3 regions of the Streptosporangium sp. NBC_01639 genome follow, and region 1 is predicted to be linked to each of the others. Evidence: riboswitches for the same ligand, from Rfam matches in the RefSeq annotation. Region 1 holds a riboswitch; each other region holds the start of a gene.

Evidence for each region. A riboswitch is a leader RNA that binds a small molecule or an ion and turns the genes downstream of it on or off. The one in region 1 is predicted to bind S-adenosylmethionine.
Region 2: it holds a riboswitch for S-adenosylmethionine, as region 1 does, so the genes downstream of both, OHA77_RS09615 (glutathione S-transferase C-terminal domain-containing protein) here and OHA77_RS22065 (aminotransferase class V-fold PLP-dependent enzyme) in region 1, are expected to answer to the same signal.
Region 3: it holds a riboswitch for S-adenosylmethionine, as region 1 does, so the genes downstream of both, thrC (threonine synthase) here and OHA77_RS22065 (aminotransferase class V-fold PLP-dependent enzyme) in region 1, are expected to answer to the same signal.

What each region holds. Positions count from the first base shown of each region.
Region 1 is NZ_CP109272.1:4,821,717-4,832,115, forward strand. Features, by position in the region: gene folE (GTP cyclohydrolase I FolE) at 1-304, shown strand, start outside; gene folP (dihydropteroate synthase) at 569-1,420, shown strand; gene OHA77_RS22040 (nuclear transport factor 2 family protein) at 1,417-1,854, shown strand; gene folB (dihydroneopterin aldolase) at 1,851-2,213, shown strand; gene folK (2-amino-4-hydroxy-6-hydroxymethyldihydropteridine diphosphokinase) at 2,210-2,710, shown strand; gene OHA77_RS22055 (DUF3180 domain-containing protein) at 2,707-3,174, shown strand; gene OHA77_RS22060 (NADH-quinone oxidoreductase subunit D) at 3,359-4,555, opposite strand; gene OHA77_RS22065 (aminotransferase class V-fold PLP-dependent enzyme) at 4,573-5,880, opposite strand; SAM riboswitch class IV at 5,934-6,049, opposite strand; gene OHA77_RS22070 (TerC family protein) at 6,188-6,952, shown strand; gene OHA77_RS22075 (NmrA family NAD(P)-binding protein) at 7,031-7,864, shown strand; gene OHA77_RS22080 (cytochrome P450) at 7,927-9,126, shown strand; gene OHA77_RS22085 (hypothetical protein) at 9,243-9,476, opposite strand; gene OHA77_RS22090 (hypothetical protein) at 9,463-10,269, opposite strand.
Region 2 is NZ_CP109272.1:2,148,417-2,158,815, reverse strand. Features, by position in the region: gene OHA77_RS09630 (DegT/DnrJ/EryC1/StrS family aminotransferase) at 1-352, shown strand, start outside; gene OHA77_RS09625 (enoyl-CoA hydratase-related protein) at 464-1,237, shown strand; gene OHA77_RS09620 (DUF402 domain-containing protein) at 1,253-1,753, opposite strand; SAM riboswitch class IV at 1,806-1,918, shown strand; gene OHA77_RS09615 (glutathione S-transferase C-terminal domain-containing protein) at 1,956-2,900, shown strand; gene OHA77_RS09610 (FAD/NAD(P)-binding protein) at 2,944-4,698, shown strand; gene OHA77_RS09605 (ABC transporter substrate-binding protein) at 4,753-6,378, shown strand; gene OHA77_RS09600 (ABC transporter permease) at 6,375-7,346, shown strand; gene OHA77_RS09595 (ABC transporter permease) at 7,343-8,212, shown strand; gene OHA77_RS09590 (dipeptide ABC transporter ATP-binding protein) at 8,209-9,819, shown strand; gene OHA77_RS09585 (MFS transporter) at 9,765-10,399, opposite strand, start outside.
Region 3 is NZ_CP109272.1:5,091,303-5,101,701, forward strand. Features, by position in the region: gene OHA77_RS23265 (S1 family peptidase) at 1-954, shown strand, start outside; SAM riboswitch class I at 1,370-1,510, shown strand; gene thrC (threonine synthase) at 1,525-2,817, shown strand; gene OHA77_RS23275 (MoaD/ThiS family protein) at 2,840-3,115, shown strand; gene OHA77_RS23280 (cold-shock protein) at 3,434-3,634, shown strand; gene groL (chaperonin GroEL) at 3,976-5,601, shown strand; gene OHA77_RS23290 (beta-propeller fold lactonase family protein) at 5,912-7,117, shown strand; gene OHA77_RS23295 (HelD family protein) at 7,450-9,468, opposite strand; gene OHA77_RS23300 (DNA repair helicase XPB) at 10,048-10,399, opposite strand, start outside.

The DNA.
Region 1 (10,399 bases):
CCACATCGGCTACATCCCGAACGAGAAGGGTCAGGTCACCGGCCTGTCCAAGCTCGCCCGGCTCATCGACGTCTACGCCCGCCGCCCTCAGGTGCAGGAGCGGATGACCTCCCAGGTCGCCGACGCGCTCATGAGGGTGCTGGAGCCTCGCGGGGTCATCGTCGTGGTCGAGTGCGAACACCTCTGCATGACCATGCGCGGTGTCCGCAAGCCCGGAGCCAAGACCATCACCTCGGCCGTGCGCGGTGACTTCCGCAAGAGCGACAAGACCCGCGCCGAAGCGATGGCACTCATCCTCCGCTGAGTCCGAGCCGAGTCGTTGCCCGCAGACATCTGCCCTGTTCCGGGCCGCTACGGCGGCCCGGGCAGGGTTTCTGCGTTATGCCACGATCCGAAAACCCTCCAGGCTCGCCGTGCTCGGGCTAATATCTCCACACTTGCCAAGTCCGGCAGGATCCGAACGCTCTCCGATCAGCTGACCGGGACAGATAAGGGCGGGAAGATTGGTTATGGCACAAGCTGCACCCGCAGGATGGGCGAAGAGCGCGCAACGCCTAGGCTTATCCGCATGACTACGTGGAATGTGCCTGGCATGCCCGATGAGGGCCGATGCCTGGTTATGGGCGTGGTCAACGTGACCCCCGACTCGTTCTCCGACGGCGGCCGGTGGTTCGACCCGGCGACAGCCGTACGGCACGGCCTGGAGCTGGTCGAGCAGGGCGCCGACATCGTCGATGTGGGCGGTGAGTCCACCAGGCCCGGGGCGGCGCGGGTGTCGCTTGAGGAGGAGCTGGCCAGGGTCGAACCGGTCATCAGGGAGCTGAGCCGGGAAGGTGTCACGGTCAGTGTCGACACCATGCGGGCCGAGGTGGCGCAGGCGGCCGTGGCGGCCGGTGCGAAGCTGGTCAACGACGTCAGCGGCGGCCTGGCCGACCCGGCGATGCCACGGGTCGTCGCCGAGTCCGGAGTGACGTACGTGGTGATGCACTGGCGGGGGCACAGCCACGCCATGAACAGCAGGGCGGTCTACGGCGACGTCGTGACCGAGGTGCGGGAGGAGATCTCCAAGCGGATCGCCTCCGTGCTCGCCGAGGGGGTGTCCGAAGATCAGATCGTGCTGGACCCTGGACTGGGCTTCTCCAAGAACCCCGAGCACAACTGGGCTCTGATCGCGGGGATCGACCGGCTCGCCGAGCTGGGCTACCCGCTCATCATCGGGGCCTCGCGGAAGCGTTTCCTGGGCCGGCTGCTCGCCGACCCGGACGGTACGCCGCGCCCTTTCAGTCGTAGTGACGACGCCACGCTCGCCGTGACCGCCCTTGTCGCAGAGGCCGGGGCATGGTGCGTGCGGGTGCACAACGTAGGCCCGAACGCGGACGCCGTCCGTGTGGCTGCCGCAGTTCAGGGAGCGAGAGCATGAGCGTCGACACCACCGCCGTCGAGACGGTCAACCAGGCGTTCTACACCGCGATCGAGAACGCCGACCTCGACCGGATGACCGAGATCTGGGCTGAGGAGATCGACGGAGAGCAGGTGAGCTGCGTGCACCCTGGATGGCCGATCGTGAACGGCCGGCAGGAGGTGCTGCGCTCCTGGGCGCTCATCATGGCCAACACCCCCTACATCCAGTTCGTGCTGACCGACGTCCGGGTCATGGTCCTGGGCGACGTCGCCGTGCTCACCTGTGAGGAGAACATCCTCACCGCGGGCGACGAGGGCGACTCCAGCTTCGCCGCGGGCAAGGTGGTGGCCAGCAACACCTTCATCAGGACGTCGGCGGGATGGCGGCTCTGGCTGCACCACGGCTCGCCGGTGCTGCAAGGCGACGAGGAAGAGGAGGAGGAGGCCGCGTGACGGACCGGATCACGGTGAAGGGTCTGCGGGCACGGGGACGGCACGGCGTACTGGCCGCCGAGCGTGAGCTCGGCCAGGAGTTCGTCGTCGATGCCACGCTCTTCCTCGACACGGCGCCCGCCGCGGCCGACGACGACCTCACCCGGACCGTGCACTACGGCGAGCTGGCCCAGGACCTGGTCAAGGTCGTGGAGGGCGAGCCGGTCGATCTGATCGAGACGCTGGCCCAGCGCCTGGCGGACGTCTGCCTGGCCCGCGAGCAGGTCCTGTCGGCGGAGGTGAGTGTGCACAAACCGTCTGCGCCGATCCCCCTACCGTTCGACGACGTGATCGTGACGATCACCCGGAGCCGGACATGAGGGTCGTGCTGGCGCTCGGCAGCAATCTGGGTGACCGGTTCGACACGTTGCAGGGCGCACTCGACTCCCTCTTCGACGCGCCCGGCCTCGACTTCGTCGCCGTGTCACCGGTCTACGAGACCGAGCCGGTCGGCGGTCCCGAGCAGGGACCGTACCTCAACGCGGTGGTGATCGCGCAGACCACCACCGTGGAGCCCCGGGCGCTCCTCGAACGCGCTCTGGGCGTGGAGAACGCCTTCGGCCGGGTCCGTACCGAGCGCTGGGGAGCGCGCACCCTGGACGTCGACCTGATCACGGCGGGGGACATCGTCTCGGACGACCCCGAGCTGACGCTGCCGCACCCCAGGGCGCACGAGCGCGCGTTCGTGCTGGTGCCCTGGTTGCAGGCCGACCCCGACGCGACACTGTCCGGTCGGCGGGTCGCCGACCTCCTGGCCGGGCTCGATCAGGACGACGTACGGCTCCGCGCCGACCTGACGTTGCAGAGGCCCGTGTGAAGCCCACCCGTCCGGGCGTGCTCGTCGGTCTTGTCGTCGTGTTCGCGGTCGTCACCTGGGCTCTGCTGAGGCCCCTCTACTCATCCCTGCCGACCATGCCGTGGACCGCGACCCCCACGGTGCTGCTGCTGGCGATCGGTGAGATCTACACCGGCTGGATGACGAAGGCCAGGATCGAGCGCAGGGGTGACACCAAGCCCGTCGAGCCGCTGGCCGTGGCGCGGCTGGCCGCCCTCGCCAAGGCCTCCGCGTACGGCGGGGCGATCTTCGGCGGCCTCTTCGCCGGATTCGCCCTCTACACCGCCGACATGCTGGAGCAGAGCATCCCCCAGCGCGACTTCTTCAGCACCGGAGGCTCGTTCCTCGGCTGTGTGGTGCTGATCTGCGCCGCCCTCTACCTGGAGCACTGCTGCAGGGTGCCGAAGGACCCCGAAGAGGATCGCCAGGTCCCTGGCGCGATGTGAACGGCCGCCGGCCGGGGGCGTTCCTCGATGTCCCACCGGTGCGGATGTCGCAGGAGGCCGCGTCCCACCGGTGCGGATGCCACAGGGGGCCGTGTCCCGCCGTGGTCCGGATGCCACAGGGGAGCCGCCCCACCACCGTGTCCGGCTGTCCGGTCAGGACGGTGTGCCCTGCCGTCCGCTTCCGCTACTTGTCGATGTCGCCCACGACGAAGAACATCGATCCCAGGATGGCGACCATGTCGGCCAGCAGGTTGCCCGGGAGCATCTCGCGCAGCACCTGGACGTTGTTGTAGGAGGCCGAGCGGAGCTTCAGCCGCCAGGGGGTCTTCTCGCCGCGGGAGACCAGGTAGTAGCCGTTGATGCCGAGCGGGTTCTCGGTCCAGGCGTAGGTGTGTCCCTCGGGGACCTTGAGCACCTTGGGCAGGCGCTGGTTGATCGGCCCCTGCGGTAGCCCCCCGAGCCGTTCCAGGCAGGCGTCGGCCAGGTCCAGGGAGACTTTCACCTGCTCAAGCAGCACCTCGAACCGGGCGTGGCAGTCTCCGGCCGACCGGGTGACGACCCGGACCGGCAGTTCGCCGTAGGCGAGGTAGGGCTCGTCCCTGCGCAGGTCCATGTCCACCCCGGAGGCACGGGCGATCGGGCCGCTCACGCCGTACTGCATGATCGTCTCGCGATCCAGCACGCCCACCCCGAGCGTGCGGGCCAGGAAGATCTCGTTCCCGGCGATCAGGTTCTCGATGTCGGGCAGCCGCCGCCGCACGTCCGCGACGGCACGTGAGGCGCGGTGCGTCCACCCCTCGGGCACGTCCTCCTTGAGGCCGCCGACCCGGTTGAACATGTAGTGCATCCGCCCGCCGGAGATCTCCTCCATCACGGCCTGGAGGGTCTCGCGCTCCCGGAACGCGTAGAAGACCGGGGTGAGCGCGCCGAGCTCCAACGGGTAGGAGCCGAGGAACATCAGGTGGCTGAGCACCCGGTTGAGCTCGGCCATGAGCGTGCGCATCCAGACGGCCCGGACCGGCACCTCCATGCCGAGCATCCGCTCCACCGCGAGCACGACCCCCAGCTCGTTGGCGAACGCCGACAGCCAGTCGTGCCGGTTGGCCAGCACGATGATCTGCCGGTAGTCGCGTACCTCGAAGAGCTTCTCCGCACCGCGGTGCATGTAGCCCACGATCGGTTCGGCCGCGCTGATCCGTTCCCCGTCCAGGGTGAGGCGCAACCGCAGCACCCCGTGTGTGGACGGGTGCTGCGGCCCGATGTTGAGGACCATGTCCTCGGTGGCCAGCTCCTTGCCGGACGTCGCGTGCACGGCGTCCGCCCCGGCGCCGAGGCCCACGCTGATCTCCCGGGGCGCGCCCGTGGCACGACGGTCAGTCATACGACCATGCTGTCACGTCAGCTCCGTGAGACAAGATCCCGCAGGGCGGCGACCAGACGGTCGACGTGCTCGGTGGTGGTGCCGATCCCGATCGAGGCGCGGACGGCGGAGGCGGTGACGTCTTCGCAGCCGCCGTCCTTGGCGCCGAGGAGGTGGCGGACGAAGGGGTGGGCGCAGAACTTGCCGTCGCGCACACCGATGCCGTACGTCCCGGAGAGGACCTCGGCGACCTCGCGGGCGGTGAAGCCGTCCACCACGAAGGAGACGATGCCGACGCGGGGGTGGTCCGGCCCCCACAGGGCCAGCTCGTGGACGCCCTCGACGGTGCGGAGCCCGGTCCGGAGGCGGCCGATGAGACGCTCCTCCTCGCGGAGCAACGTGGTCCAGCCGGTGGCGGTCAGCGCGTCGCAGGCGGCGGCCAGGGCGATGGCACCGAGGACGTTGGGGGTGCCCGCCTCGTGCCGGGCCTCGGGGTCGGTGTGCCACTCGGCCCCGTCGTCGTCGACGGCCTTCACCGCGCCGCCGCCGCGCAGGTACGGCTCCGCCTCCGACAGCCAGTCGGCACGGCCGATCAGGGCGCCCACCCCGAAGGGGGCGTAGAGCTTGTGGCCGGAGAAGACGACGTAGTCCAGGTCCAGCGCGGTCAGGTTGAGACGGCGGTGCGGGACGAGCTGGGCGGCGTCGACGAGGATGCGGGCGCCGTGGCGGTGCGCGATGTGGGCCAGGGCCGCGATCGGCCAGAGCTCGCCCGTGACGTTGGAGGCCGCGGTCACGACCAGCAGCTTGGGGCCGTCGATCCCGGCCAGCGCCTCGTCGGCGGCGCGGACCGCCTCGCCGGGGAAGGCGGGGGGTGCGAGCCGTACGGCGTCGGCCCAGGGCAGGAGCGAGGCGTGGTGCTCGGTGTCGAAGACCACGGCGGTGGTGCCTGCGGGCAGGCTGCGGGCCAGCAGGTTGGTCGCGTCGGTGGTGTTCCGGGTGAAGATCACCGCATCGTCCGGGCGTGCCCCGGCGAAGGCGCGGACGGTGTGCCGGGCCTGCTCGTAGCGGGCCGTGGTGAGCTGGGAGGCGTATCCGGCACCGCGGTGGACGCTGGAGTAGGCCGGGAGCGCGGCGGCGACGGCGGCGCTGACCGGCTCCAGACAGGGCGCGCTGGCGGCGTAGTCGAGGTTGGCGTAGCGGACGAGCCGGCCTCCCCTGACCGGGACCTCCAGGTCCGAGCCGAGCACGGCGGGGATGCGCCGGTCGTCGGACACGCGGGTCGCGGGGACGGTCGTTTCGGCGGTTTCGACGGCGGCGGCGGAAGTGAAGATCGTCAATGCGGACACGCCAAGGCTCCTTGAGAGGTCATCGGACCCCAAGCCATGGCGTTGGTGCGTGGAGCCCGCGCTTGCCCGACACACCTCGTGTCGGACCAGGTCCTCACCCGGGGCACCCCGCCGCGGACGCGAGGGTTGCCGGCCAGCGAGCCGGGGCTTGTCACTGGCACTCATGACCTACAGGGGAACTATAACCGACTCTTGGCCCGGCTCCGCAAATGCGAAAAGAGCGCGATGTGATCCTTATTGAGGAACTCGTGAGGCCTCTCGTTCGTCGAGGCTGTAACCCCGGTGACGCCTGACGAAGGAGTGGACGATGGATTGGGTGACCAACCCGGAGATCTGGATAGGGTTTGTCACCCTCGTGGGCCTGGAGATCGTCCTGGGCATCGACAACATCATCTTCATCTCCATCCTGGCCGGGAAACTCCCGCCTGAGCAGCGTGACAAGGCCCGCAAGCTGGGTCTTCTCGCCGCCCTGGTCAGTCGGCTGGCACTGCTGCTGGCGCTGTCATGGGTGGTGAAGCTCACCGCGCCGCTGTTCGAGGTCTTCAGCCACCCGATCTCGGGACGGGACCTGATCCTGATCTTCGGCGGGCTGTTCCTGCTGGGCAAGAGCGTCTTCGAGATGCACGACAGCCTTGAGGGCAAATCGGGTCACGCCGGTGCCAAGGTCGCCTCCTCCTTCACCGCGGTGATCCTGCAGATCATGGTCTTGGACATCGTGTTCTCCCTCGACTCGGTGATCACCGCGGTCGGCATGGTCGACGAACTGGGCGTCATGGTCGCGGCCGTCATCGTCTCGGTCATCGTGATGCTCTTCGCCTCCGGCCCGATCAGCCGCTTCGTGGACAAGCACCCGAGCATCAAGATGCTCGCGCTGTCGTTCCTGGTGCTGATCGGCGTCGTGCTCATCGCCGAGGGGTTCGAACAGCACATCTCCAAGGGCTACATCTACTTCGCGATGGCGTTCTCGCTCGCCGTGGAGCTGCTGAACATCCGGCTGCGCAGCAAGACGAACGGGGAGCAGCCGGTCGAGCTGCACCAGCGCTACGAGGCGGACCAGAAGACCGAGTCCTGAGCCGTGTTTCGAACGGATGGCGTCGGCGCGACCCGTTGAATTGACCTCAACTGCGGTTGAGGTTCTACGGTCGGACCCGTGAGCAGAATCCTGGTGACCGGTGCGACCGGCAATGTAGGCAAGCACGTCGTGTCCTCGCTGGTCAAGGCTGGGGTGGAGGTACGCGCGCTGGTTCGCGACCCTGGCACGGCCGCGCTGCCCGGAGAGGTGGAGGCCGTACGCGGTGACCTTTCGTCACCCGAGACGCTGGAGCCCGCGCTGCGCGATGTGGACGGCGTCTATCTGATGTGGCCGGGAATTCCGGTGGAGCCCCGCGTGGTGGAAGTGATCGCCGGGCACACCAAGCGGGTCGCGTACCTGTCGGCCGACGTGGCCGACCTCGCGGACGGAGAGCGGCCCGCCATCTTCCATCAGGAGATCGAGCGGCTGATCAGAAAGTCCAGCCTGGCCTGGACTTTCGTGCGGGCCATCGACTTCGCCACGAACACGCTGGCCTGGGCCGGCCAGATCAGGCAGGGGGTCGTGCGCATGCCGTACGGCCAGGCTCGCAGATCGCTGATCCACGAACGCGACATCGCGGCGGTGGCCGTGCAGGCGCTCACCTCTGACGGACATGAGGGTGCCGCGTACGTGATCACGGGTCCCGAGTCGCTCACCCAGGCCGACCAGGTCAGGATCATCGGTGAGGCGATCGGGCGCGAGGTGCGGTGGGAGGAACTGCCGCCGGAGGTGGCGCGCGAGCAACTGACGGCGGCCTGGGGAAACGCGGAGTTCGTGGAGGCCAGGCTGCGGGCGTGGCGGGCCTTCGTGGACACGCCCGAGCGGGTGACCGACACGGTGGAGCGCCTGCTGGGCAGACCCGCGCTGACGTTCCGCCAGTGGGCCGAGGAGCACGTCGACGACTTCCGCTGAGCCGCGTTTCACAAGCGGGGGCGGAGCCACCCGCTGATCGCGGCGAACATTACGATGTTTACGTGCTCTTTGATCCCTGGAATCCGGAATTCGTCGCCCATCCCTACGACGTCTACGACGAGCTGAGGCGGGAGCGGCCGGTCAGCTTCTTCGAGCCGACCGGCCAGTGGCTGATCGCCCGGCACGCCGACGTCAACGCGCTGCTGCGCGACCGCAGGCTCGGCCGCTCCTACCTGCATGTCGCCACCCACGCCGAGTTCGGCAGGCCGGACGACCCCGAGTTCCAGGACCCCTTCTGGCGGGTGGTCCGGGCCGGGATGCTGGATGTCGAACCGCCGGTCCACACCCGGCTGCGGCGGCTGGTCTCCAAGGCGTTCACTCCGCGCATGGTCGAGGCGCTCCGGCCCAAGGTCGCCCGGATGGCCGGGGAGCTGGTGGAGGCATTCGTCGAGCGCGGCGGCGGAGACCTGATCGCCGAGGTCGCCGAGCCGCTGCCGGTCACCGTGATCGCCGAGATGCTCGGCGTGCCCGAGGCCGACCGGCACCTGCTGCGTCCCTGGTCCGCCGACATCTGCGGGATGTACGAGCTCAGCCCGTCGGTCGAAGCCCAGCACACCGCGGTGCGCGCCGCCGGAGAGTTCTCCGACTACCTCGTCGGGCTGGCCCGCGCCCGCCGGGCCGACCCCGGCGACGACCTGATCAGCGCGCTGGCCCTGGTGGCCGACGAGGGCGACCGGCTCACCGAGGAGGAGCTGGTCGGCACCTGTGTGCTGCTGCTCAACGCCGGGCACGAGGCCACCGTCAACGTCACCGGCAACGGCTGGTGGTCGCTGCTCCGCAACCCGGCCGAGCTGGCACGGCTCCACGCCGACCACGGCCTGCTGCCCACTGCGATCGAGGAGCTGATGCGCTGGGACACCCCGCTGCAGATGTTCGAGCGCTGGGTGCTGGAGGACATCACCGTGGGCGGGGTGGACATTCCGCGCGGTACGGAGGTGGCGCTGCTGTTCGGCTCGGCCAACCGCGACCCCGAGGTGTTCGCCGACCCCGACCGCCTCGACGTCGGCCGGGCCGACAACCCGCACATCTCCTTCGGCGCCGGCATCCACTTCTGCCTGGGCGCCCCGCTGGCCAGGATCGAGCTGGCCGAGTCGTTCGGCGCGCTGCTGCGCAGGGCCCCGAAACTGGCGCTCGCCGCCGAGCCGACCTGGGGGCCGGGCTACGTCATCCGGGGGCTCACCTCCCTTGAGGTGCAGATCTGAGTCACCCGTTCACCTCCCAGCCCTCCAGGGCGATCGGCTCCGGTCAAGGACGACGCGGGCGGGACGCCCGATCACGACACCCTCTCCTCTCCCTCTTGTCCGGCCGCCTTCCCGGTTCACAGTCCGGCCTGGTGTTCGGAGGCCTCCTGGGCGGCCGTTTCCTGCTGGGTGACCTCGGCACGGAGGCTGTCGAAGGTGTCGGCGTCCACGGTGCGGAAGGGCGGACGGCCCCAGGCCGAGTCGTCGGCGAAGGGCTCCTCGCGGCTGGCCCAGTAGCGTCCGGCGTCGCTGCGGATCACCCGCCAACCGGGGATCGCCGAAGCGGGTGCGGCAGATTCAGGGTGTTCCATGGATCGGACCTCCTGTGTCCGGTCGAGGGTCCGGCCGGCGCTCGCGACGACCGGCCGGACCCGCCCTGTGGGGTGAGGAAGAAACGGCTGAGGTACGCCGTACGAGGCGGGCGAAAACGTCTGAGCCGCGCCGTACGAGACGGGCGATGAGCGTGCGGGCGGAGCGGTTCCGGCGTCGTGAGAGCGGTGGCGGTGGGGGATCGCTCGCGGGCTGCGCTTCGCCGGTCGCCGTCTGTCGTCGCGCCAGGGCGGTGCGCCGGCAGCGGGCCGGAGCGCGGGTGCCGGGTGCCGCACACGGCGGGGCGTCGGCCTGGGCAGCGGCGTCGGTGCGGCAGGCGTCAGTGTGGGTGGTGTCGGTACCGGCGGGTGCGGGTGGTGTCGGTGCGGCAGGCTTCGGTATGGCGGGCACGGGTGCCGGCGCCGGTACAGCGGGTTTTGGTGCGGCGGGCACGGGTGCCGGCGCCGATATGGCGGGTGCGGGGAGCGCAGGCGGTTCGGTGCGGCGCTGGGCGGGCACCAGTGGGATCACTTCGGTGGGGGCCACGGTGGCGGGAGGCCGGTAGGCGGGCAGGACCCGGCCCAGGCCGAGCCGATGGCGCAGCTCCAGGCGCTCGGCCAGCAACGCGCCCGACGGCTGCGCGTAGTCGTGATCGGCGGCCTGGCCGGGGCAGCCGTGGGCGTGGGGCGGGTGGCCGCAGAGGGCACATCCCATCGGCATCGGCGGATCGTCGGCAAAGCAGCCGCAGCCGCTCACCGCCTGCCGGTCGAGGACCGGAACAGTAGGGTTGGTCATGGGTCAGGAGGCCTTTCCTGATCAAGGGCCCGTCAGGCGTCGCAAGCGTCCTGGCGGGTCCGGTTTTTGTCGCATCCTCACTACGGTTCACCATGGTGAACCTGAGTTCTCCCTGGGTATCTCAGGTTCG
Region 2 (10,399 bases), 2.7 Mb from region 1:
CCCGGCGGCCGGGTCCGGAGACGGCGGGCCTCCGGTGACCGTGGTGCCGCAGCCGCCCGGGACCACCCTGGACTCCCGGCATCTGCTCATGCTGCGGGTGAACGCCCCCGTCGACCGGGAGTTCCTGCTGGCCGCGATGGCGGCCGAGGGGGTGCCGCTGGAGGGCGGCTATCCGCCGCTCGGCACGATGGCGGCCCTGACGGACGCGGGCGCCCGGGTCGAGCCCTGCCCGTCGGCCGAAACCGCCTCGCGGACGGTGGTCTGGCTGCGGCAGTCGATGCTGATGGACGATCCGGCCGGCGCCTCCGACGTCGCCGAGGCGCTGGCCAGGGTGCTGGCCCGCCGGGGCTGACGGCGGATCCGGGTGGGGCCTCGGCCGATCGGTCGCGGACCCGTGTCGGCAGGGGCGTTGCGGAGAAGATGTAGAACATGATTCGGTAGGAGGCGGGCAAGGAGGCGGGAAATGCTGGATCTGGTGCTGTCGTCTGTCGACCGGGGCGTGTTGACGCTGACGTTCAACCGCCCGGACCGGCTCAACGCGTGGACCGACGCGATGGGGCGGCGCTACTTCGACCTGCTGGCCGAGGCCGAGAAGGACCCCGAGGTCCGGGTGATCGTGGTGACCGGAGCGGGGAGGGGCTTCTGTGCCGGCGCCGACTTCCAGACCCTCGACGCCATCCGGGACGGTTCCTACGAGAGAGAGCCGGACAGGCGGCCCCCCACCTTCCCGACCACGATCGGCAAGCCGGTCCTCGCGGCCGTCAACGGCGCCTGCGCCGGGCTCGGCATGGTCCACGCCCTGGTCTGCGACCTGGTCTTCACCGCCGACGAGGCCAAGTGGACCACCGCCTTCGCCCGCCGCGGCCTGATCGCCGAATACGGTCTGTCGTGGATCCTGCCCCGGCTCGCCGGTCAGGTGCGGGCCATGGACCTGTTGCTGTCCGGTCGCACGTTCACCGGTGCGGAGGCCTACGAGCTCGGCCTGGTCAACCGGTCGGTGCCCGGCGAGCACCTGCTGGCGGAGGTCCGGGCGTACGCCCGCGAACTGGTCGCGCACAGCTCCCCGGCGTCGATGGCCGTGATCAAGCGTCAGGTCTGGGGCGACGGGAGCCGGACCATGGAGGCGGCGGAGACCGCCGCCGTGCGCCTGATGGCCGAGTCGTTCGGCCGCCCGGACTTCGCCGAGGGGGTGGCCAGCTTCGTCGAACGCCGCGCCCCCGACTTCCCGCCGCTGTAGGCGTCTGCGCGGCTCTCAGGTCACCTGGGAGAGCCAGTGGGGGGCGGCTCCGAAGGGGGCGGAACCCGCGGTGACGGCCTTCATGAGCCGGGCGGCCGTGGTGCGGGCGTTCTCGATGACGTCCGGGGGATAGGCGTAGCGGACCTGGTGCTCGGCGAACTCGTCCTCGTCGTCCAGGATGATCCGGCCGTCCCGCATGCGGATCACGTCGAGGTCGAGGTCGACCATGGTCACCTGGCCGTCGCTCCACTGGGGCACCGTCGCGATGTCGCAGTAGATCTCGGTCTTGTTCGGTGCGGCGTTGAAGTTGGCCGTCCACCAGGCGTCGCGAGGGAGGAGCAGCACGAACGCGTGCTGCCAGGTGATCGGGGGCTCGGTGCCCTTGCTGCCGGTGGTCCCCGCGGGGCAGCCCGTCCAGACGCCGTGCTCGTCCTCGCCGAGCAGCCGGGCCCGATGGTTCCAGTGCAGCGAGCCGTCGTATTTCCGATAGATCACATTCACCATTTCATGCGACATCCCCCGACAATAAGGCTTGACAGAGATCTATGCATTTCCTACCTTCTAACTAGGTTAAGAGTGTCAGTGCAGAGCCCCGGCTCACTGACCGGCAACCCTCGCGCCGCGGCGGGGTGCCCCCGGGGAAGACCGGGCGGCACGGTGGGCGTGCCGCAAGCGCGGACCCCTCAACGGGTCACCGAGGCATGCCTGGGAGCAGCACATGTCCGAGATCACACTTACCTATGCCGGTCCCGTGGACTTCGACACCTACGGCCGTTACCGGCCGGGTGGCCGGCCCGGTCCGCGCTACCCCTTCCAGGGGCGGATCACCGTGGACGGCACCGGCGAGTTCCCCGCCGAACCCGGGCGCTACCACCTCTACGTCGCGGCGGTCTGTCCCTACGCGCAGCGCGCGGCGATCGTGCGATCCCTCAAAGGGCTACAGGACGTGGTCTCGCTGTCCTATGTGGACGACGAGCGCGACGGTCGCGGCTGGGCGTTCCGGGAGCGGCGCGGAGCCGACCCGGTGAACGGGTTCGCCACGCTCCGCGAGGCCTACGAGGCGACCGAGCCGGGGTTCGACGGGCATGTCTCGGTGCCGACGCTCTGGGACAGGACGTCCGGGCGGATCGTCAGCAACGACTTCCCCGACATCACGATCGACCTGGGCACCCGGTTCGGCGGTGACCCGGACGTCGACCTCTACCCCGAAGAGCTCCGCCCGGAGATCGACGCGCTCAACGTCAGGATCTACGAATACGCCAACACGGCGGCGGGCCGCATCGCCTCGGCCACCACCGAGGCGGAGTACGGCGCGGCGCGGCGGGCGGTGATCTCCTTCCTGGAGGAGCTCGACGCCCGGCTCGCCGACCGCAGGTTCCTGTTCGGCTCGGGGATCACCGAGGCGGACGTGCGGCTCTGGCCGACGCTGCTCCGCTTCGACCTGAGCGACAATCCGGCGGCCGGGATCAGCGAGCGCCCGCTGACCGCCTTCCCCAACCTCTGGGCCTACGCCAGGGACCTCTACCGGCACCCAGCCTTCCGCGAGAACACCGACTTCACCGCCATCACGGCCCCCGCCGCCGCGGAGACCGCCGCCTGGCGGATCCGGGTGGCCCCGCTCCACGCCGACTGGGACGAGCCGCACCGCAGAGCCGCCGTATGAAGCCGCCGCAGAGGACCGCCGCGTCACCGGGCGGGGGGACCGCATGAGCGCCGCCATCGCCGTCGTCGGAGCCGGGCCGACGGGCACCTGCCTGGTGGAGCGGATCTGCGCCAACGCCGCCGACCTGCTCGACTGGCCGTCGCTGGACATCCACGTCATCGACCCCTACCCGCCGGGCGGCGGCCGGGTCTGGCGTGCCGAGCAGCCCGAACTGCTCTGGATGAACTCCACCGCGGCCGACGTGACGCTGTTCACCGACGAGTCGGTCCAGTGCCGGGGCCCGATCCGCCCCGGCCCCTCGCTGGCCGAGTGGCTCGGCGGCGACCCCGGCAGGTTCGCCTCCCGGCCGGTCCAGAACGCCTACCTGTCGCACGTCTTCCAGCGTGCGGTCACCACCGCCCCCCGCGGCGTCCGCGTCCACGTCCACGCCACCCGCGCGCTGGACCTCACCGACATCCCCGGTGGGCAGGCGGTGACCCTGGAGAACGGCCGGACGCTCGAAGTGGACGCGGTGATCCTCGCCCAGGGGAACGGCGACGTGACCCCGACCGGGCAGGAGCGGCAGCTGGCGGGCGTGGCCGGTCGCGACGGGCTGCTCTACCTGCCCACCGGCTACACCGCCGACCTCGACCTGGATCAGGTGCCCGCCGGTGAACCGGTGATCGTGCGGGGCATGGGGCTGGCCTCCGTCGACCTGATGGTGCTGCTCACCTCGGGACGCGGCGGCCGCTTCGTCCGCGAGTACGACGGGGAACTGGTCTACCTGCCCAGCGGCCGGGAGCCGCTGCTGCAGATGGGGTCGCGCCGCGGTGTGCCGTACCACGCGAAGACCGGATACCCGTTCCGGGGCGCCCGCCCGCCGGTGCCGCGCTTCCTCACCGCGGCGGCACTGGGCGAGGGGCCGTGGACCTTCCGCCGGGACGTGTGGCCGCTGGTCGCCAAGGAACTGGGGTTCGCGTACTACCACGAGCTCATCACCGCCCATCCGAGCCGGTCCCGGGTGAGCTGGGCGGAGTTCGAGGAGGCGTACGCGGCAGAGGAGTGGCGCAGCGCCGGGATGCGGGCACTGATCCGCAGGGCCGTACCCCGGTACCTGGACCGGCTGGACTTCGATCGGCTGGATCGCCCGCTGGAGCGCATGCGGTTCGGCGACTCGGCGGGACTGCGCAGATGGATGAACGGCTACCTGGGCGCCGACCTGGAGCGGCGCTCCGACCCGGCGCACAGCGCCGACCACGCCATGATCCTCGGGCTGCTGTCCGTCTACGGCGTCCTCGCCGAGCTGGGTGTCTCCGACCCGTGGTTCCACGGCTTCTTCAGTTACCTCGCCAGCGGCCCGCCCGGTCCCCGGCTGGAGGAACTGCGGGCGCTCGCCGCGGCGGGCGTGGTCACCTTCCTCGGCGCGGACCTGAGGGTCGAGCACCGTGACCGGAGCTGGTGGGCCCACAGCCCCACCGTCCCCGGCGGGGTGGCGGCCAGGACCCTGATCGAGGCCCGGCTGCCCGCACCCAGCGTGAGCCGGGCCACCGATCCGCTGATCTCCGCACTCCGTGACCGGGGCGAGGCCGGCGAGGACTCCGGGCTGCTGAAGGTCCGGCCCGCCGACCGGCGCGTGCTGGACCGGTCTGACGCCCCCCACCCCCGCAGATTCGCCTTCGGCCCGTGGGTCGCCGGTGGCCGGGCCACCGGCGGATTCGCCCGGCCCGGGCTCAACGCCCCGCTTTTCCGGCACGCCGACGCGCTCGCCCGACTCGTGCTGTCCGAGGCCGTCACCACCCAGATCAGACATGTCGCCTGAGCCGCCTGAGCCGTTCGAGCCGTTCGAGCCGTCCGAGTCGTTGAGGAGAAGAGCGTGAAGGTGAGATGGGGTGTCCTGACCCTGGCCGGGGTGCTGGCGATCACGGCCTGCGGAGCCGAGGCGCAGTCCCCGACGGCCGCGGCCGGCGGCGGTGACGGCGGGTCGCTGACCTGGGCGGTGGAGACGCAGCCCACCACGTTCAACCCCCAGCAGTGGGGCCAGAACAAGGCCCGCCTGCTGGTGCACAACCAGTTCGACTCGTTGATCGCCCGCAGCGGCGACGGCGGGTTCCTGCCATGGCTGGCCACGTCCTGGAAGGTCTCCAAGGACGGCCTGACCTACACCTTCCAGCTCCGCGACGACGTCACCTTCCACGACGGGGAGAAGTTCGACGCGGCGTCGGTGAAGGCCAACCTCGACCAGTTCCTCGTGCCGGGCTACAACGCGGCGGTGGCCGCCATCCAGCTCCGCAACCTCGGAAAGACCGAGGTGACCGGCACGCACACCCTCAAGGTCACGCTGAAGGCGCCGGACGGGCTGTTCCTGGACTTCCTGTCCTCGCCCTACGCCGGTCAGGTCTCCCCGAAGTCGCTGAAGAACGCCAAGGACCTCAAGGCCGGCGGCGTCGACGTCGTCGGCACCGGGCCGTTCATCCTCGACCGGTTCACACCCGGCCAGGAGGTCCACTACAAGCGCAACCCGAACTACAACTGGCCGCCCGCCGGATCGGCCCACCAGGGCCCGGCGTACCTGTCGGAGGTGACCTACCGCTTCCTGCCCGAGGCGGCGGTCCGGGTCGGTGCGCTCACCTCGGGCCAGGTCCAGGTGATCGAGGGCGTGCCGGCCACCGAGATCGGCCTCATCAAGGCCGACTCCCGGTTGAGGTTCGAGACCAGCCTCAACTCCGGCAGCGCCTTCTCCTACTACTTCAACGTCTCCCACCCCCCGTTCGACGACAAGCGGATCCGCCAGGCGTTCCGGGACGCCGTCGACGTCGACACCGTGCTCGACTCGGTCTACCAGGGCACCGCCAAGCGGGCCTGGAGTATCATCGGACAGGGCAGCCCGCAGTTCTACGACGCCTCACTGGAGAACACCTTCGGCGACGACTCGGCGCGGGCCAACAAGCTGCTCGACGAGGCCGGCTGGGACAAGCGCGACGCCGAGGGCTTCCGGGTCAAGGACGGCAAGCGGCTGACCGTGCGGACCGTGGCCTCGGCCCCGTTCGTCAGGGACCGCCGCGACATCCTCGCCCAGGCGATCCAGGCCGCGGTGAAACAGAGCGCCGGCATCGACTTCCAGGTCAGGCTGGTCGACCAGGGCACCGCGCTGAAGGCCTACGAGGGCAACCAGTACGAGGTCTTCGAGAACTCACGCGGCGACACCGACGCCGGGGCGGCGCTCAACCTGATCCTGCCGAAGGGTGCCGCGATCAACCGCACCCACTACGAGAGCGCCGAGCTGGAGCGCCTCCTCGACGAGGCGTCGGCCGGCTCCGACGCCGCCGAGCGCAAAAAGCTCTACGCCAAGGTGCAGAAATTCGTCACCGACGAGGCACTGCTCCTCCCGCTCTACGTGCCGGCCGACCAGGTCGCCTACGGCTCCGGGGTCACCGGGCTCACCTTCGAGCCGGTCTCCGGCACCCCCAACAGTGCTTACGACGTCCGGATAGGGACGTGAGCACCCTCACACTCACCCGGCGGCGGGGGCTGGCCGCCGCCGGGTGGCTCGGCCCGGTGGCCCGGCGGCTCGGATCCGGCCTCGCCGTACTCTGGGCCGCCGCCACCGCGGCCTACGTCTCGTTGCTGCTCGTCCCCGGCGACACCGTCGACGTCCTGATCGGCGACGGCCTCGACACCCCCGAACGGCGGGCGCAGATCGTCGCCGAATGGGGGCTGGACCGCTCGGCCCTGCACCAGTACGGCGACTACCTGGCCCGGCTGTTCCACGGCGACCTCGGCCGTTCCTACATCCTGCAGCGCGGCGTCGGCGACGTCCTGGCCTCACAGATCGGGCCGACGGTCCGGCTCGCCCTCGCCGCCGCGCTCATCGGAACCGTCCTGGCCCTGGCGCTCGCGCTGGCCACCGCCGGGCGCCGGACCTGGCTCGGTGGGCTGGCCGGTCTGTCGGAGCTGGTGGCGGTGTCCGTCCCGCCGTTCCTGATCGGGATCCTGCTGCTCGCCGTGTTCTCCTTCACTCTCGGCTGGTTCCCCGTCTCCGGTGACCAGGGGCTCGTCTCCCTGGTACTGCCCGCCGTGGCGCTGAGCCTCCCGATCTGCGGTGTGCTCGGGCAGGTGCTGCGCGAGGGTTTGGAGCGGGCGCTGGAGGAGCCGTTCGCGGTGACCGCGCGCTCGCGCGGCATCACCGAATGGCGGCTGGTCGCCCGGCACGCCCTGCGGCACGCCCTGCTCCCGGCCGTCACCCTCACCGGCTGGTTCACCGGCACCCTGCTCAGCGGCGCGATCATCGTGGAGGCGGTGTTCGGCCGTCCCGGGCTCGGCCAGGTGACCCTGACGGCGGTGACCGGCAAGGACATGCCGGTGGTGATGGCGGTCGTGCTGCTGTCGGCCCTGGTCTACGTCACGGTCAGCACGATCGTCGACCTCACCTACCTCGCGATCGACCCCCGCCTGAGGAGCAGCCGATGACCGCCGTCACCCAGGCGCCGCCGGTCACGGCCGCCGCCCCCACCCCCGCCGGGCGCCGGTACGGCGTGCGCCCCGGGCTGGTCGTTCCGCTGCTCTTCCTGGCCTTCGTCGCGGTCGCCGCCCTGGCCCCGAAGCTGCTGGGCGGCGTGGACCCGCTGGCCGCCGACCCACTGCACGCGCTCACCGCACCGGGCGCCGGGCACTGGTTCGGCACCGACCACCTCGGCCGGGACGTACTGGCCCGGGTCGTCCACGGCGCCGGGCACTCGCTGGGCATCGGCGCGGCCGCGATCCTGTTCGCCACCGGGGCCGGCACCCTGCTGGGCGTGCTGGCCGGGCTGTCCCCCCGCTACCTCGACGAGCTGCTCAGCCGCCTGTTCGACGTGCTGGCCACCTTCCCCGAGCTGCTGCTGGCCCTGCTGGTCATCGCGGTCACCGGCCCCGGTACCGGCAACGTCATCCTCGCCATCGGCCTGGCCCAGGTGCCCAACTACGCCCGCGTGATCCGGGCCCAGACCTTCGTCGTCCGCCGGTCCGGCTATGTCGAGCAGGCGGTCACCTTCGGCCTGCGCCGCCCGGTCCTGGTCCTGCGCCACGTGCTGCCCAACGTCCTGGGCCCCCTGCCGGTGCTCGCCACGATCGGCATGGGCACCGCCATCATCGCCACCTCGGGGCTCAGCTTCCTCGGCATGGGCCCGCAGCCGCCCAGCCCGGAATGGGGCTCCATGCTGTCGGAGGCGCGCAACTACCTGCGCGTCGCCTGGTGGACGGCGCTGTTCCCCGGCCTCGCCGTCACGCTGACCGTCATCAGCCTCACCCTGGTCGGGCGCCGCCTGCAGCGCCGTTTCGAAGGGAGACACCGGTGAGCCTCATCGAGATCGAGGACCTGCGGGTCGCCTTCCCCGCCTCCGGGGTGGAGGCCGTACGAGGGGTGAACCTGTCGATGGCGGCGGGCGAGTGCGTGGCGATCGTCGGGGAGTCGGGTTCCGGCAAGAGCGTCACCGCCAGGAGCCTGGTCGGGCTGGCCGGTCCCGGTTCGGTGGTGACCGCGGCGAAGTTCACCGTGAAGGGCGGAGACGCACTCCGGTTCGGAGCACGCGACTGGCGGCGGCTGCGCGGCCGGTTCGCGGGTCTGGTGTTGCAGGACGCCCTCGGCTCCCTCGACCCGCTCCGCACAGTCGGCGACGAGATCGCCGAGGTGCTCGCCGCCCATGACGTGGTGCCGCGTGCCGGCCGCAGGGCGAAGATGATCGAACTGCTCGACGCGGTAGGGGTGCCGGAGCCTGAGGTGCGTGCCCGGCAGTACGCCCACCAGCTCTCCGGAGGGCTGCGCCAGCGTGCCCTCATCGCCTCGGCCATCGCCGCCGACCCACCGCTCATCATCGCCGACGAGCCGACGACCGCGCTCGACGTCACCGTGCAGGCCCAGATCCTGCGCCTGCTCGCCGCCCGCAGGGCCGCTGGCACCGCACTGCTCATGATCAGCCACGACCTGGCCGTGGTCTCCTCCGTCGCCGACCGTGTGCTGGTCATGAAGGACGGCGTGGTCGTCGAGGAGGGGCCGACCGGCCGTGTGCTGTCCGCGCCCGAGCACGACTACACCAGGCTGCTGCTGGCCGCCGTCCCCTCGTCCGCCTCGCGCGGCACCCGGCTGTCCGCCGTCGCCACCGGGGGAGTCTCGCTGCGCGTCCCGCTGCCCGAGCGGACCGTGGACCGCGACGCGCCGATCGTGCAGGTCTCGGGTCTTTCCGCCGCGTACGGCTCCCGCCGCGTGGTGGACGACGTCTCCTTCGAGGTCCATCCCGGCGAGACCGTCGGCATCGTGGGGGAGTCGGGCTCGGGTAAGACGACCGTCGCCCGGCTGGTGCTGGGCCTGCTGCCACCCCTCTCCGGTGAGGTGCGACTGGACGGCGCACCCTGGTCGGCGGTCTCCGAGCGCAGACGCCGCCCCCACCGGTCCGCCATCCAGGTGATCTCCCAGAACCCACTCGACTCCTTCGACCCCCGCTACACCGTCGGCCGCCTGGTCGCCGAGCCGCTCGCCGGGGTCTCCGGGGAGCGGAAGGCACGGGTGGCCGAGCTGCTGGCGCGGGTGGGCCTGCCGGCCGACATCGCCGGACGGCATCCCCGGCGGCTCTCCGGCGGACAGCGTCAGCGGGTGGCCATCGCCAGGGCTCTCGCTCCCCGCCCCCGCGTCATCGTCTGCGACGAACCCGTCTCCGCGCTGGACGTGTCGATCCAGGCCCAGGTGCTCGACCTGCTCGCGGAGATCCAGGCGGCCGACGGGACCGCCCTGATCTTCATCTCCCACGACCTGGGAGTGGTGCACCACATCAGCGACCGGGTGCTGGTCATGCGCGAAGGCCGGGTCGTGGAGGAGGGGCATGTGGACGAGGTGTTCTTCCTCCCCAGGCACGACTACACCCGGGAGTTGCTCGGCGCGGTGCCCAAGCTCGTGTCCGCGGCACCCTGATCGGGCCGGCCGGGGGTCCGGCCGGACTGGCGGAGGCCGGTGGGAGCCTGACCGGACGGGTGGAGGCCGGTGGGTTCCCGGCCGGCCGGGGGGAGGTCGCCGGGGGCCTCGCCGGACGGGGAGAGGGGCTCCCGGTCCGGCGGGCCGGCCTCGGCATTCGCCCGGCCGAGCCGGCGCACGTCGGGCAGGGCCAGTACCCCCAGGCAGGAGAGGGCGATCAGGGCCGCCGCGCCGTACAGCGTGGGGGCCGTCCCCGCAACCGCGGACAGCGGTCCGGCCAGGGCCATGCCGAGTGGCATCAGCCCCAGGGAGAGCATCCAGTCGTAGGCCGACACCCGTGAGATCGCCTCGGCGGGGATGTGCTCCTGAACTGCGGTCTCCCAGAAGGGGGACATGAACGCCAGGCCGCCGGCCATCAGCCCGTAGGCCGCCGCGACGACCAGGGCGGGCGCCCCGGCGGCGAGTGTGACCAGGGGGAGCGCGCCGAGCGCGAGCGCGAGGTTGGCCGCGACGAGGGGGCTGCGCGGTCTGGCCCGCAGCGCGAGCAACGCCCCGCAGAGGGCGCCGACCGTGCCGCCCT
Region 3 (10,399 bases), 270 kb from region 1:
TCTGTCGAGCGGCCCCAGCCGCTCTCCGACCTGGTGGGCGGCGAGGCCTATTACATCGGCTCGGCGTCCCGCTGTTCGATCGGCTTCTCGGCGACCAAGGGGACCCAGAACGGTTTCGTCAGCGCGGGGCACTGCGGTAAGGAGGGCGATACCACCACCGGCTTCAACCAGAGCCCCCAGGGCATCTTCCGGGGGTCGTCCTTCCCGGGCAGCGACTACTCCTGGGTCGCGGTGACTTCCGACTGGACGCCCAAGCCGGTGGTGAAGAACGGCACGGGCGGGACGGTGAACGTCGCCGGTTCCCGGGATGCCATCGAGGGCGCGTCGGTCTGCCGGTCCGGCTCGACCACCGGCTGGCACTGCGGCACCATCCAGCAGCGCAACACCAGCGTCACCTATCCCCAGGGCACCATCACCGAGTTGGTCCGGACCAATGTCTGCGCCGAGCCCGGCGACTCGGGTGGTTCGTTCATCTCGGTGGACCAGGCACAAGGGGTCACCTCCGGCGGCTCCGGGAACTGCACCTCCGGGGGCGTCACCTACTTCCAGCCGGTCGGCGAGATCCTCACGGCCTACGGACTGACCCTGACGGCCAGCAGTGGCGCCACCCCGACGCCGCCTCCGCCGACGACGACCCCCGGCGCCTGCACCGGCTACTCCAGGACCGTCACCGGTACGCTGACCAGTGGTCAGTCCGGCTACCAGCCGGGTAGCCGCTACTACCAATCGACCGCCCGCGGTCTCCACTCCGGCTGCCTGGACGGCCCCGACGGCACTGACTTCGACCTCTACCTGCAGAGGTGGGACGGCCGGAGCTGGGCCACCGTCGCCACCTCCGACAGCCCGGGGCCCGACGAGAAGATCACCTACACCGGCACGGCCGGCTACTACCGCTATCGCGTGACCGCCTTCAGCGGCTCCGGCGCCTACTCCCTGGCATACAACGCGCCATGACCCACCCTGGCGCCACCTCTTGCGGTCGCCCCGACGGCTGACCGCAGTCTCGGGGTGCTGATCACGGTGGAGGCCGCGGAACGGAACTCCCGCCGGACGGGCGATCGACGATCATCCGTCCGGCGGGAGCTCCGTCCGTTCCGTCGGCGGACGAGAGCCAGAGCAGGCCGGCGGTGGTGGAAGAGACGCCCCGGCCGAAGTGGGCGAGGTGCCCACGGCGACGGTCGGATAGCCGGAGCCGTATGAGGTGAGCAGGCCCAGGCAGGTGCGAACGGTTCGTGCGAAACTCGGCGGCCCCGACGAACTTGTCCGGCAGGTAACACGCTGCATCTTGCAGAGTGAGACATCTGGTCAGGATGGCGTGCAGGCGAGGTAGAGTGCGTAAGACCTGCTCGTCAGGTCCTAACTGAATATTTGCTCATCCAGAGGGGTGGAGGGACCGGCCCTGCGAAGCCCCGGCAACCCTCCCGGTTCCAGACTCGTGATCTGACGAGCTCGGCCGGGACAGGTGCCAATTCCGGTCTGTGACCAGGGTGGTCGCAGACGAAGATGAGGGAAAGGCCTCGCTTCATGGCGCTCGCAAGCACTGTAACCCCCACCACCTCGATCGGTCGTGTCGGAGACACGCACAACCGGCGCTTCGGCCCCGCCGCTGCCCTGTCCTGTCGCGAGTGCGGTGCCCGCTACGATCTCGGTCCCGACTTCGCCTGTGTCGAGTGTTTCGGGCCCCTGGAGATCGCCTACGACTTCGGGCGGGTGACCCGTGAGCAGATCGCCGAGGGGCCGGCCAACATCTGGCGTTACCGCTCCCTGCTGCCCGTCCCGGCGGACGTGGCCACCAAGCCCAACATGAACCCCGGCTGGACGAAGCTCGTCGACGCTGGCAACCTCGCCCGCGAGCTGGGTCTGCGCTCGCTGCACATCAAGGACGACTCCGGCAACCCCACCCACTCCTTCAAGGACCGCGTGGTGGCCATCGCGGTGGAGGCGGCCCGCAACTTCGGGTTCCACACCCTGTCCTGCTCCTCCACCGGCAACCTGGCCGGCGCGGTGACCGCCGCCGCCGCCCGGGCCGGGTTGGACGCCTGCGTGTTCATCCCCTCGGATCTGGAGCAGGCCAAGATCGTCATGGCGTCGGTGTACGGCGGCAAGCTGATCGGCATCGAGGGCACCTACGACGACGTGAACCGCTTCTGCTCCGAGCTCATCGGGGACGAACTGGGCGACAAGTGGGGCTTCGTCAACGTCAACCTGCGCCCCTACTACGCCGAGGGCTCCAAGACCCTGGCCTACGAGATCGCCGAGCAGCTCGGCTGGCGGATCCCCGACCAGATCGTCATCCCGGTCGCGTCCGGCTCCCAGCTCACGAAGATCGACAAGGCCTTCAAGGAGCTGATCACGCTCGGCCTCGTCGAGGAGAAGCCGTACAAGATCTTCGCTGCTCAGGCCGAGGGGTGCTCCCCGGTCTCCGCCGCCTACAAGGCCGGTCATGACGTGATCCGCCCGGTCAAGCCCGACACCATCGCCAAGTCGCTGGCGATCGGGAACCCGGCGGACGGCCCCTACGTGCTGGACATCGCCCGGCGCACCGGCGGCGCGGTGGAGGACGTCACCGACGCCGAGATCGTCGACGCGATCCGGTTGCTGGCCAGGACCGAGGGGATCTTCGCCGAGACCGCGGGCGGCGTCACCGTCGGGGTGCTGCGCAAGCTGGTCGCCTCCGGGCGGATCGACCCCGATGCCGAGACCGTGGTCCTCAACACCGGTGACGGCCTCAAGACCCTCGACGCGGTGGCGGACCAGGCACGTCCCACCGCCGTCATCCGTCCGTCTCTCGACGCATTCCGTACGGCTATCGCCTAAAAATTGTGAAAGGTGCTGAACTATGAGCGTTTCTGTGCGGATTCCGACGATTCTCCGGACTTACACCGACGGCTCCTCCGAAGTGGGCGGAGAGGGGGCGACGCTGCGCGAGGTTCTGCAGAAGCTCGACGCCGACTTCCCCGGTATCGGCGCGCGCATTCTTGATGAAACGGGCAAGATTCGACGTTTTGTCAATGTCTACGTCGGGGATGAGGACGTCCGTTTCGCGGAGAACCTTGACACGGCCACGCCGTCCGGCGTTCAGATCTCCATCATTCCGGCGGTCGCCGGAGGCTGATCCTTAGCGCCCGCACCACCCCTCCATCCGCACCCGCACCCGGTCTGACCGCGTGCGGGTGTCGTGTTCTGTGGCGCGAGTCCACTTATGTGGCTGGTGAACGTGATTTGGTTTTTGACTGAACAAACGCTCAGCAAAACATGGTTCCGACCTTGAATGCGCATGTAAATAAGCAGTCTGCGGATTGACTCTGTTGCCCCACGGTGTCTCACAGGTATGGTCGATAACGATCGACGTAGGCGATGTCCATGCCTCGAAGATTGAGGACTTCGCGAGAGGAATGGGCGGTGTCCTCAAGTCCAGTAAGAGGAGTCGGAAGTGGCGCAAGGCACCGTCAAATGGTTCAACGCGGACAAGGGCTACGGCTTCATCGCGGTCGACGGTGGTAAGGATGTGTTCGTCCATTACTCCGCGATCATGATGGACGGCTACCGTGCCCTCGAACAGGGCCAGCGGGTCGAGTTCGAGGTCACCCAGGGCCAGAAGGGTCCCCAGGCGGAATCCGTCCGGGCGGTCTGACGCAGCCGTTCCGTCCATTCGTCGGGAAATGCCGGCAGATCCCGTGGCAGCGCAGTCCGCGCGGATCTTCCTGCGTGTCGGCCCGGCGCGCCGCCCCCATCGGCGCGCCGGGCCTTCGCTGTCAATCCGGGTTCCCGTCCTAAGCTGGACGCAGGTCAGGGCGCCGTCGCTTGCACTCGGCAGGGTAGAGTGCTAAACAGTTCGTTGGCACTCCCCGTTGGAGAGTGCCAACCCTGGATCGAGACGATGGGACCCGCCGAACGGAGTCGCGGGTTCACATGCCGTCGCGGGCGTCGGCTCGATCCGGTGCAAGCCACCCTGCGTTTGGGAGGTCTAGCCGTATGGCAGCCAAGATGATCGCGTTTAATGAGGACGCCAGGCGCGGTCTCGAGCGCGGTATGAACCAGCTCGCGGACGCCGTCAAGGTGACCCTCGGCCCCAAGGGCCGTAACGTCGTGCTGGAGAAGAAGTGGGGCGCCCCCACGATCACCAACGATGGTGTCTCCATCGCCAAGGAGATCGAGCTCGAGGACCCGTGGGAGAAGATCGGGGCCGAGCTCGTCAAGGAAGTCGCCAAGAAGACCGACGACGTCGCGGGCGACGGCACCACCACCGCCACCGTGCTCGCCCAGGCCCTGGTGCGTGAGGGCCTGCGCAACGTGGCCGCCGGCGCCAACCCGATGTCCCTGAAGAAGGGCATCGAGGCCGCCGTCGAGCGCGTCAGCGAGGAGCTCTCCAAGCTGGCCAAGGACGTGGAGACGAAGACGCAGATCGCCTCCACCGCATCCATCTCCGCGGGCGACCCGCAGATCGGCGAGATGATCGCCGAGGCGATGGACAAGGTCGGCAAGGAAGGCGTCATCACCGTCGAGGAGAGCAACACCTTCGGCCTCGAGCTTGAGCTCACCGAGGGCATGCGCTTCGACAAGGGCTACATCTCGCCCTACTTCGTCACCGACCCGGAGCGTATGGAGGCCGTCCTCGACGACGCCTACGTCCTCGTGGTCAACTCGAAGATCTCCGCCAACAAGGACCTGCTCCCGGTTCTCGACAAGGTCGTGCAGGCCGGCAAGCCGCTGCTGATCATCGCCGAGGACATCGACGGTGAGGCCCTGGCGACCCTGGTCGTCAACAAGATCCGCGGCCTGTTCCGCTCGGTCGCGGTCAAGGCCCCGGGCTTCGGCGACCGCCGCAAGGCCATGCTGGGCGATATCGGCATCCTGACCGGTGCCCAGGTCATCAGCGAGGACCTCGGCCTCAAGCTGGAGTCCACCACCCTGGACCAGCTCGGCCGTGCCCGCCAGGTCATCGTCACCAAGGACGAGACCACCATCGTCGACGGTGCCGGCGACGCCGAGCAGATCGCCGGCCGGGTCAACCAGATCCGCGCCGAGATCGACAACACCGACTCCGACTACGACCGCGAGAAGCTCCAGGAGCGTCTCGCCAAGCTGGCCGGCGGCGTGGCCGTCATCAAGGCCGGCGCGGCGACCGAGGTCGAGCTCAAGGAGCGCAAGCACCGCATCGAGGACGCCGTCCGCAACGCCAAGGCGGCCGTCGAGGAGGGCATCGTCCCCGGCGGTGGCGTGGCCCTGCTGCAGGCCGGTGCCAAGGCCTTCGACAAGCTGGAGCTCACCAGCGACGAGGCCACCGGTGCCGCGATCGTGCGGAAGGCTCTTGAGGAGCCGCTGAAGCAGATCGCCGTCAACGCCGGCCTCGAGGGCGGCGTCGTGGTGGAGAAGGTGCGCAACCTCACCCCCGGTGAGGGTCTGAACGCCGCCACCGGCGAGTACGTCAACATGTTCGAGGCGGGCATCATCGACCCGGCCAAGGTGACGCGTTCCGCGCTGCAGAACGCGGCGTCCATCGCGGCGCTGTTCCTCACCACCGAGGCCGTCATCGCCGAGAAGCCCGAGAAGGCAGGAGCCGCTCCCGCCATGCCGGGCGGCGGCGACATGGACTTCTAAGTCCAGCCGCTTTACGTAGAAGAGGCGACCCCGAAGTGCCGGGGCCGCCTCTTTTGCGTGTTCACCGAAGGTAGCGCCGGTCACTCGTCGTTGTCCGTCCCGCCACACCGTTCACCAGCCCGGTGGGGACTGGCCGGAACGGTAAGAGTCGATAGGGGCCGGATACGTTTGGTTTCATGTCGATTCTGGCCGTCCCCACCTCCGTCGGGCAATGAATGGACAGGGCGGGCGGCCGTGAAGGTTCAAGTCAGTGCGTCGTTTTCCAGTACGCGAGGTCGCGCAGCTATAGAACAGGAACCCTGTGGTGTCGATGGAGGTTCTGGTGCTGCGACGTTGGATGAGAAACGCGACTGAGAATCACCATCGGAAGCCGTTGAGCCGGTTTCAGGGGTACGGGCGGTCTCGTATCCGTTCGTCTGCGGCTGTGGTGGTCGTGGTGGCCGGGCTGGTGATACCGGCGGTTTCGGCTGTCCCGTCTGCAGCGGCCCCGCAGCCGAAGCCGGGGCAGTTCGTCTATGTGGCCAACACGCAGTCGGACACCGTTTCAGTGATCAATGCCGCGACCAACAAGGTCGTCGCCACCATCCCGGTCGGTCGCAACCCTCTTGAAGTGGCGCTCTCCCCCCGTCGCACTCGCGCTTACGTGACCAACCAGGGTACGAACAGCGTGTCAGTGATCGACACCGCGACCAACAAGGTCATCGCCACCATCCTCGTCAAAGACTATCCATTCGGGGTTGCGGTCTCTCCCCGTGGCACCCGCCTCTACGTGGTCAACACGGCGTCGGACGTCCTGTCAGTGATCGACACCGCGACCAACAAGGTCCTCACCACCATTCCCGTCGGTGATCATCCCTTCAGGGTCGCAGTCTCTTCCCGCGTTCCCCGCGCCTACGTGACCAACCAGGACTCCGACAGCGTGTCAGTGATCAACACCGCGACCAACAAGGTCATCGCCACCATCCCCGTCGGCCGCAATCCCTTCGGGTTCGGGATCTCCCCCAACGGCACTCGCGCCTACGTGACCAACCAGGTCTCCAACACCGTGTCAGTGATCAGCATCGCGACCAACAAGGTCATCGCCACCATCCCGGTCGGTGATCACCCCTTCAGGATCGCGATAGCCTCCAACGGGATCTACGTCTATGTGACCAACCTGAACACGGACAGCGTGTCAGTGATCAGCACCGCGACCAACAAGGTCGTCGCCACCATCCCGGTCGGCCGCAATCCCTTCGGAATTGCGATCTCCCCCAACTGCGCTCGCGCTTACGTGGCCAACCTGGGGGCGGACAGTGTGTCAGTGATCGACACCGCGATCAACGAGGTCGTCGCCACCATCACCGTCGGTGATGAACCTTTCGGGGTCGCAACCGGAGGCGGCTCTTCCCAGAGTGGCACCTTGCTGGCCAAGATCCGCAGGTCGAAGGGCCGTCCGCACCCCTCAGGGTTCTCGTCCCGGGGGCAGGGGCAGGGCTGGTCGGATCCACCCCAGAGTTTGCGATCTCGCCGGTAGAGGAGCACACGGGCATGGCTGCCGTGTGACGCTCAGGCGTCGTAAGGATCCCGGAGAGCATGCGGTGGTCGTAGGCGGGGAGTCTGCGAGCAGGAAGGAGGCTCTCGGGCATGCGAGATGCCGGGGACACTGCCGCATCGGGCGCCGGTCGTCTCCCCGTCGAACTCGGCGATGAGAAATGAGGACCGCCTCGGGGTCGCACTCGATGAGCGCGACCACCTTGGCCGGATCGTCGCCGGTCGGTCCCTTCGGCGGTTTCGAGCCGGAAGGTCAGCAGCGCTTCGACGTCCTCGCTCCGCCCGTGCCGGTCGCCGATTCCCAGAGACGGAGAATCAGCGGAGCTGGGCGGGGAGCTCCCGGGTGTGCAGGACGGTCAGGGAGGTGACCGCCCGGGTCAGGACCACATAGAGGCGGGCCAGGCCACGAGGTTCGGCGTCCACGATGTCGGCCGGCTCGACCACGATGACGTGGTCGTACTCCAGACCCTTGGCCAGCGTCGCCGGGATGACCAGCAGCCGGTGCTCGGTGACCGAGTCGGGGCTCAGCACGCGGTGGTCCAGGGCGGCCAGGGCGGCCGAGACGGCTGCGACCGAGGCGTCCGGGACGATGACCCCGATCGAGCCCTCGCGGGCTAGCGCCTCCTGCACCGCCTCCACCAGGGACGCGGTCGCCTCGGGCGTCGGCCGTACCGACAGCGAGCCCACGCCGGGGCGGAGCGACCGGGGCGGAGCCAGATCGGGGGCGACGGCGGGCAGCAGCCGGGCGGCGTAGTCGAGCACCTCGCGGGGGACGCGGAAGCCCAGGGTGAGCTCGGTGACCGCGCCGTCCTCGAAGCCCAGGTGGGTGAGGACCTCGGTCCAGGAGCGGGCCGACCAGGGCGTGGTGCCCTGGGCGAGGTCGCCCAGCACGGTGGCCGACCCGGTACGGCAGCGCCGGCCGAGGGCGCGTAGCTGCATGGCTGACAGGTCCTGGGCCTCGTCCACGACCAGGTGCCCCAGGACGGCGGTCCGCTCGATCAGGTCGCCGAGCTCGTCCATCAGCGCGCCGTCGGCCGCCGACCACTTCGCCGAGCGGAAGGACTTGGCGGGCTTCGCCCACAGCAGCAGGGCCTGCTCGTCGGCGGTGAGGTCGTCCTTGGCGGCGGCGGCGAGGAACTCGGGGTCGCTGAAGAGACGGTGGAGCACCTGCTGGGGGGTCAGCTTGGGCCACACCGCCTCCACGAGCTGCTTGACCGGCTTGGAGCGGGCCACCGCGTCCTGCACCCGGTCGTCGGGTGACTCGCCGCGCTGCTCCATCCGGACGAGCACCAGATGGGCCAGCCGCTGGGCGAGAGCCGCCCGGCCGGGGCCGTAACGGGTGGTGCCGCGCAGCGACGCGACGATCTCACGGACCTCGTGGTCGGCCACCCGGTAGCGGTTGACGCCCTTGGTGTACAGCACGCCCTCGGTCGGCTTGACGATGTGCATCCACAGGGCGCGCCTGAGCACCGGCGCCATCTTCGCGTCGCCCTTGACCGCGCCGACCTCGGGGGCCTCGGGAGCGGTGTGGTCGCCCAGGATCCCGGCGACCGTGGTCTGGTCGACCTTGACCTCGCCGAGGGCGGGGAGCACGGAGGAGATGTAGGAGAGGAAGGCCCGGTTCGGGCCGACGATCATCACGCCGGACCGGGCGAGCTTCTCCCGGTGGGTGAAGAGCAGGTAGGCCGCCCGGTGCAGGCCGACGGCGGTCTTCCCGGTGCCGGGCGCCCCCTGGACGCACACGGTCTGGCCGAGCCCGGAGCGGACGATCTCGTCCTGGTCGGGCTGGATGGTCGCGACGATGTCGCGCATCGGGCCGGAGCGGGGTCGCTCGATCTCGTCGGTGAGGATCCTGCTGTGCTGCAGGGTGACCCCCTGGCCGAGCGGTTCGTCCTCGTAGGCGGTCAGGTCGCCGCCGTGGTAGCCGAACCGGCGCCGGAGCGCGACGTTCATCGGGTCTGACGGACTGGCCTGGTAGAAGGCCCGGGAGACCGGGGCCCGCCAGTCGATCACCAGGGGACGGCTCCGCTCGTCGTGGACGTGCCGGCGCCCGACGTAGACGGTCCCGGGAAGGTCGTCGTCCACGGCCCGGTCGAGGCGGCCGAAGAACAGGGGAGTGCCGGAGTGGTCGGCGAGCGCCGCCACCCGCTGGTCCAGCAGCCCCTGCAGGATCTGCTGTGAGACCCAGTCGCCGGCGGCGTCGGAGGAGAGGGACCGGGCGTGTTCGCGCATCGCGCGCAGGGCGGCCCTGGAGGTGGCCAGGTGCTCGCGTTCGGCGGCGAGCGTCTCGGCCGGGTCGTCGGTTATGTCGGGGGCCGATTGATGTGCGGGCACGCGAAAGCGCCTCCCATTCGATAAACGGAGGTGGTGGTCGTCAGGCAGCGAATCGAACAGCTTACCGGTGACTTCGGCGCGCTCAAAAGGATTAATCGCGGAAGAAGATCACTTTGGGACGGCCCGGAATGCGAAGGGCCCCGCCGTAAGGGGCTCTGTGCGGTCCGTCGCGGCGAGGAGCGGCCGGAATACGAGGGAGCCTGCCCGCAGGGCTCTCCGCGGCCGGTCGCGGCGAGGAGTGGCCGGAATATGAGGGAGCCTGCCCGCAGAGCCCTCCACGGCCCATCGTGCTGAGAAGCGCTCCGGCATCTTGCGGGTTCACCGTTCTCGGTCTTTCCCGGCGGCCGTTTCGGGATCCTCGGGACCCGCCGGGCGGACCTTCGGTAAGTGTCCTGATACCCTCCGTGATTCTGCTGCAAAATAGCGAAAAACCCTATTAAATCCGGTGATCTTCGGTGGATCATGGGGTATGCCGCTAATGGTCGTCGTGGCCCAGCGAGGGGGTGGTTTCCTTGTCGAAAAACCGCGGTATTTCGTGGACCTGATCGACGTAGACGACGACGTGTCCGCCGGGTGACGTCATTCCTCGGCGAGCACGTCGTCCGCGTCGATGATCTGATAGGCGTATCCCTGCTCGGCCAGGAAACGCTGCCGATGCGCCGCGAAATCCTGGTCGACGGTGTCCCGGCTGACCACCGAGTAGAAGCGCGCCCCACCGCCGTCCGACTTGGGTCGCAGCACGCGACCGAGCCGCTGGGCCTCCTCCTGCCGTGACCCGAAGGTGCCCGACACCTGGATGGCCACCGCGGCCTCAGGCAGGTCGATGGAGAAGTTGGCCACCTTGGAGACGACCAGGACCTGGATCTCCTTGTCGCGGAACGCCTGGAACAGCCGCTCCCGCTCCTTGATCTTCGTCTCTCCCTTGATCACC